DNA from 2 places in the Paenibacillus sp. JT22N1 genome. Region 1 is predicted to be linked to the other one. Evidence: riboswitches for the same ligand, from Rfam matches in the RefSeq annotation. Region 1 holds a riboswitch; the other holds the start of a gene.

Region 1 (3,419 bases):
GAACCCACAGAAACAACCCAAGCTTTGGACGCTTCCCGCATGGAGCCTTTTTTCGTAATACTTAAGGAATCTGTAACGTCTTTATTCAACTTGATTTCTATATCTGTATCCTGACTTAAGGCTCCGGGTGGAATGACCAATGAAACGGAACCGTCTTTAATCGAGAGTTCGTCACCTTGTGCGTTTACTTTCTTCTTGATGAAATCATCCGTAACTAGGAGCGGAGCTGTACCACCTGACGAGATTTGATCTGGGACTTCGGTTCTAATAATGGATTTGCGAAAAAAACTGCCATCTGCATTTTTCATAACCAGTCCTTCTTTGTCAAAACCAGCCACACGTAGAGCCAGATCTCCTTCAGTAACTTTAAAGCCCTCCTTAAGCGCTAGATTATACCCATTGAGTACAGGTATACCACCAACATCTTGAACCCAGGATACTTGACCATTACCTATGTACATCTGAAAATACTCATTAGGCTTCTTAGTTGCTAATGTTAGATCAACAGGTACGGCCGCAGGATTTGATGTATCCAGGACAGCATACTTCGTCTTCAAATCTAGGTCTGAGTGCTTATAAAAAGCGGTTATACCATCAAAAGCGAGTTCCCACACATACAGATGATACGGTAGATCGAGAACGGCGCGCGTTTCGCCTGTTTTGACATTCGTAAGGCTTAACCCTCCGTCTCTCTCATGTTTGAAGAGCACCTTCCCCTCTGCTACAACAGGAATACGACCTTTACCAACCAGCGTTTCTGTATTCGTTATGAGATCGTAATGAAAGATTTCATAAGTAGAGTTGTCATGACCTACAAATTCTGAGCCATTCATATTCATGCGAGTGTAATACTGCGTATGCGCATTCAGCTTCCAGTCAAGTCCTGATGAAAGCTCATATCCATACATAATCCACTTCCCAGTTGCAGCAAATTCCCTATCATCAGTCCAGATGATATATACCTTGCCGTCCTTCGTTTCACCAACCCGAGGTGAATGTTTTTGCGAAGCAAATGTGGTGATTTGCTTTTTTTCAGCCGTCTTTATGTTCTGATAAAAAACTTGGAGATAACCTGCTGCATCCGACTCCGTCCATACCATATGGGAGCCTGAGATGTTCGATAACGTTTGTTCTTTAGCCTCCGTTGCCTGATCTTGAAAGGAATAGACCGTTCGTGCAGAAAGCATTGAATTGGAAAAATAAATCATACTTATTGTTGTGAACACCATTGCTAAAATTACTCTTTTGAACTGTTTCATTATTTTGATCTTGTCCATTAGCTGTTCTCTCCCTCTCTTTTAAGACAATAAAAAACCAAGCCCCTAAAGGTAACCCGGCTATCGTCCCATGAGATGTGACTCATGGCTTAGACCCGTGGCTTTGCGTCTCCACCTTTCGATGGATTTGCCTTTGTTCATTATTGCTTGGTTAATAGGTATTTTTACTCATCTGAACTAGTCATTTAGAACTGACTGTTTTCCATATTAATCCACATTATTTCATATTTCAACACTTTTCTACAAAATAGAGGAAATCCATACACAAAGTGTGTGCTTTCACACAAAAAAGGCCAACCGGATATCCCGGTTGACCCTTAACCTAGTAAATTGCTATCGACTTAAATATTCTCTCTATCTAGCAAATAGACTTTCACATTCTTCTTTACGCCGAATTCTTGAGCGTCATTTAGATCATTCATGAATACATCAATTCTCGAACCGCGAATAGCTGAACCTATATCCTCCGCTTTACGAATGCCGATGCCGTCAATGAACACCGTCGATCCTAAAGGGATGACAGCAGGATCCACAGCGATCGTGCGTCCTTCTTTGGCTTTAAGACCACTAAATGTGATGCCATACATGGGATGGGAAGCCTTTTTACCTGTTGATTCAACACCAGCCGTATAAGCTGTGAGGGTTGTGTTCAACACTTTTTTGATAATTTTCTTTTGACCTTTAGGTAAGCCAATCTCATCTCCACCCATCGGAATCGTTAAACTTTGACCAATCGTTAGCTGGTTCGGATTTGAAATATTGTTAGAGTTGATAAGGTCATCTACGGTTACGCCAAAATCACGTGCAATTTTGAACAGCGTATCTCCTCGGTCCACCTGATACTGCGTCCTAGGCTGAACAAGGTCAGCTTGAGCGGCTTCTTCCACAGGAGCTGCATTTCTTGCCATACTATACGTAGGAGGTAATTCCCCCCCATCTTCACTTTCAGGGTACGAATAGGCGGGTTGCACCTGCCACAAACAAAGCAGCAACGGAAGCGTCAAAGTAACATAAAGAATTTTACGAAACATAGTATCTCCTCCTCTTAAAAAATAATAGAGTTATAGCTACTAGATTCGTCCAATTCTATGATTTATATACGTCTCGTATTAATTTTTTCATTTTGATAGACATGTGGACAATTACACAATCACCCTCGTAAGAGAAACATATAGTACTAGTATCAAAAAGGAAGGGCGACAAGAACCCTATGAAAACTTATAAACCGAGTAAAAACGGTCTATCGATTTACTACAGAAGAAATGGGTAAAGAAATAAGAAGGCATAAGGTAGTATACAAAACGAATCTCGGCTTAAACTAACAAACGTGAAATAAGAAAAGACTGCCGGTGTGGCAGTCTTTTCGCTTTTCAACATACTGTGGTTGCATTCAGAAATATTCCTTGACAGGAATATTCCATTCGGAGTATATTATGTTCATGAATAAGACTTTCAGTGCTCTTGCCGAGCCAAACCGCTTGCACATTGTCGAGCTTTTGCGCGACGGCCCCCTTACTGTCGGGGAAATAGCGGATCGGCTTGAGCTCCAGCAGCCACAAGTATCCAAGCATCTCCGTGTGCTTAGTGATGCAGAACTTGTCGAGGTACAACCGTCCGCGAATAAAAGAATCTATAAGCTGCAGTTTCAGTCGCTCAAGGAGCTGGATGGATGGCTAGACTCTTTCCGCCGCATGTGGGAAGAGAGATTCGATCGTTTGGACGATTATTTGCAGCAAATGTTAGAGAAGGAAAAGAAAAAACAATTTGATTTGGAGGACTAGACATGACTCAAGAAAAAGCAGGGAACAACTTCAATGCCACATTAGAAGGTGGCGAATTGGTTCTTACTCGCACATTCAATGCACCACGTGAACTCGTCTTCAAAACGTGGACTGAGGCTGAACATTTAGCTCGCTGGTGGGGACCAACAGGCTTCGAATTAAGCGTACACACCTTAGATCTACGCCCAGGTGGCAGCTTCCACTACAGTATGAAATCAGCTGAAGGCTTTGAAATGTGGGGTAAGTTTGTCTACCATGAAATTAATTCCCCTGAGAAACTCGTCTTCGTGAATTCTTTCTCCGATGCAGAAGCTAATATTATCCGAGCACCATTCAGCGAATTCTTTCCGCTTGAAATAAT
Region 2 (3,419 bases), on a different contig from region 1:
AAACCTTGATGGAGAAGCACCTGTGTAGGCTGCTCCGCTTCCTCCTGAAACTTTAACTCATACATCTTCTGATCTAATTCGCCGGTCAGCAGTTTTTTGAAATTGAGCATATATAGTTCCTGCTTTTCCCTGTCTACTAGGGCGAACGGTTGGCGCTCATAATGGTAGATCTCGTTGCTTTCCTTCATGATATACACGTTAAAAATATCGTGGATTTTAAGCATTTCGTTATCCAATTTAAAATGCTTGCGAATATGCGCGATTTCTTTCTTTATCATGGTCCTTCAGACGCTCCTATGAAGTAAAATGGCCTTACTAGTACTAATGATTGAATTAGAAATTTGTAACGGATGATTTGCCTTCCTGCCTGCTGGATTAGGATCTCTACTTCGGCTACGGCACTTTAAAGGGTAAAGTTACCGAGTGGATTTGAACCACTTAGATTGTGCGACTGTGAGGCACACAAACAAAAGCCCTTCATGAGAAGGGCTTCCACCGTTACTTCCCTTTATTTCCGTTCCAAACTTAGAGTGAATAGCACTCCACAGGTCTCGTAATTGGTTTAATAACTCTACTTTTGAAGACTTGGATAAACTACTTCCTGTATGTTAATGCATTATTATAGATTTCTCAACTATTTTGAGAATCTATCCTCACTAATTCTGAAAATTTTCTCAAAAATTATGACAACACATCGCCACGCCTTGTCGGGGTAATGAAATCGACCCGGTCCTTCATGCCGTCGATCCGGTCCCGGACGTCTTCAGGCATATGAAGATAGAACTTATTCAGCGCTGAGGCGGATTCCGCTTCGAACGGCAGCGAGGAGTAATGGCGCAAAGCATGCACCGCAAAAATAATCGCTACAGCCTCTACCTCAGTGAATGCGATTGGAGGAAGCACCCTCCTACCATTCGCACCATGAAACCATCACCGGGTTGTTTTGTTATTTAGGCTGCTTGTCCTGATTTACAATCAAATCCGCTGCAACATTTTGTAACTTTATGTCAAAATTTGAAGTAACTTCTACTCCAAATCATCTCCGTTACCGTTCATGCTCCGGGATCTGGCAATCATGTTTTGACTATTCGGATCCTTCGCCTGTCTTTCAGCCCAGTGAAACGAGAGATTAATAGGCATTTAAACCCACTATATCTATTTCGACCCAGTCAATAAGGACCATTCCTTCTTACATACTAACAAATCATCCCGGCCGAGACGATACTATTATTAAACCGCTGTAAGTTTTATATATAGGTTGACTTGGCTATCATCATTCCAAAAAAACACAACTTTTTACCTACCATTCTTTTTCTCACGCCAAGCAACCGCAGCAGTTTTTGTATAAATTTGTCGACCGTCACTCTGGTCCCAATTTCCCATCTTATGCTTCAAACAGCTTCACCCATTGTGACAAAGGCAAACTTGTCGAAAGGCAAGGACGCAAAGCCATAGGGCCTTCTTCGTCTCTGCATTCGGAGAACGAGGGTGGCAGCCGTGCTGCCGGAAAAAAGAATGTCCTTTGAACGCTACGCTCTATACGGAGCGCGGCACTCAGACGTTCCGGGGGAAGAGCTTTTTGAACGATTGCCGCCGTTTATGAAAAGTTGTTCCTCCTCCGCCCAAGCCGGGCGCCGGTTTGCCTACCCAAGCAAACCCGCGGCGTAAAGGGGTATTTTAAACCGGAGGAGAATTTACTATGATCAGCAAATGCAAAAAAAACGATCGAACCGTCCCCGAATTACCTGGAAAGACCGCAAGAAAGGCTTCACATTCCCTTTACCGTTTCCTCGCCAAAATCATCGCCTCTCTCATGGCGTTGTTGCTTGCCATCGGCAGCCTGTCCATCCCGGCCGACTCCACCATTGCCGAAGCCGCTATGCAGCCGCCTGCCGGAACCGTCTGGACCATCGGCGTCCATGACGGAAGCTCCGCCGAATTCTCCGATTTCAAAGCCATGACCGTTTCTTACGCCGTCTACTTGCCGTATGCTGCACCAAGCGACTGGAAGGTATTCCCGAAAGGCATGAAAGCTAGCGTCAACAAAACGCTTAGCATCGATTACACACTGTCCGCGCTGCCAGCATACGGCGTGGAATTCGACGTTCACATCCTGAATGCCTATATTTCCGTTCCTCAGATAGCGGTTTATTCGAACGGCAGGATGGCGGGGCTCCTGCAGATTGCCGGAACCGCCGGCAGCGGCGGAGCCTATGCCTACCGCGACCTCTACCGACTGTATATACCGAACGAGCTGCTGATGGCCGGGGAAAATACGCTAAAGCTGGAGGTGTACGCTGGGTCCTATTCCAATACTTCGGGGGATGCAAACCTGTGGTACGAGTGGGACGAGTTGTCGATGACCGCGCTCTCCGCCCCGGCGTCCGAGCCGATCCATGGCCGGTATGTGCATCTGGGCACCGCCGTCACCAATTCATTTGCAATCAACGACGATGTAACCCGGCTCCTGCCCGATTTGATGGAATGGCTCGGCATTGCCTACAGCAGGAATATGATGCGGACGGGCTTCTATTCTGACACGAGGAAAATGTGGCAGGACGGCATCGTCTCCTACCTGAAGACCATGAAGGACCTGAATCTGCAGCCGGTGGGAGGGATCTTCGGCACGGACTTTATGAACGGCCCAGACATGACCGCCGGCCACATGCCTGACAGCATGAAGACCTATTACCGCCAGTTCATGGCCGATTATGGCTCCTATTTCACCTATCTGGAAATGGACAATGAACCCGGCGTGTTCAATCATAACCAATCCTCGCTCGTGGAGCTGGCTCAGTTCCTGAAGTCGGAACAGCAAAGCACCCCTTGGGTCAAGATCGTCGCTCCCGGCTGGGCCTACTGGCCAACCAAAGGAACGCCGTACGGCTGGGAGCGGGATCCCGCGCAGCGGCGGCCGATCGAAGCCCTGTCGGACCTGACGAACGGCCACAGCTACGGGCTGTCCGGACTTGCGCAGGCGCGCGGAGGCGCCCTGAACGAGAATCTGCTGACCTATAACGGCGGCACGGAAGAAGGATTGCCGAAGGAAATGGTCATGACCGAAACGGGAGCGAACGATATGCACGCCGACCAGAGCAAGTTCGGTGCTTCAGCGTATAAATTCGCCGCTGTCTTCGACCGGGAATTGCGCGGGGACATCGGCTACGCGGACCATATCATGCAGCATACCGCATTCGATTCGTCCTCCCCGAACTATGCGCTCTTTGTTCGTTCCGCCAATTGGAGTACGCACCGGGCGGCCGACACGGCGGCTTGGGCGGCCAATTCGGCGGAAGGCGGCGAAACCCGACTGCGGACCTTCCGCCGACTGGCGGCAGCCTATGCGACGCATGGTGCGCCGCTGCCCTACACATTCCTCAGCGGCGACGAATCGGCCGGCCGTAAGATCTATGTCCGCG

What was found. Region 1 has a riboswitch for cyclic di-GMP ahead of AC58UU_RS27000 (S-layer homology domain-containing protein). Riboswitches for the same ligand answer to the same signal wherever they lie in the genome.
Region 2: linked by a shared signal. The riboswitch ahead of AC58UU_RS03190 (polysaccharide lyase family protein) and the one ahead of AC58UU_RS27000 (S-layer homology domain-containing protein) in region 1 are both predicted to bind cyclic di-GMP.

What each region holds. Positions count from the first base shown of each region.
Region 1 is NZ_JCAUAW010000015.1:140,892-144,310, reverse strand. Features, by position in the region: gene AC58UU_RS27000 (S-layer homology domain-containing protein) at 1-1,277, opposite strand, end outside; cyclic di-GMP riboswitch class I at 1,325-1,419, opposite strand; gene AC58UU_RS26995 (3D domain-containing protein) at 1,619-2,308, opposite strand; gene AC58UU_RS26990 (ArsR/SmtB family transcription factor) at 2,717-3,058, shown strand; gene AC58UU_RS26985 (SRPBCC family protein) at 3,061-3,419, shown strand, end outside.
Region 2 is NZ_JCAUAW010000001.1:730,211-733,629, reverse strand. Features, by position in the region: gene AC58UU_RS03200 (DUF4317 domain-containing protein) at 1-278, opposite strand, end outside; partial or broken gene AC58UU_RS03195 (transcriptional regulator) at 700-906, opposite strand; cyclic di-GMP riboswitch class I at 1,409-1,508, shown strand; gene AC58UU_RS03190 (polysaccharide lyase family protein) at 1,700-3,419, shown strand, end outside.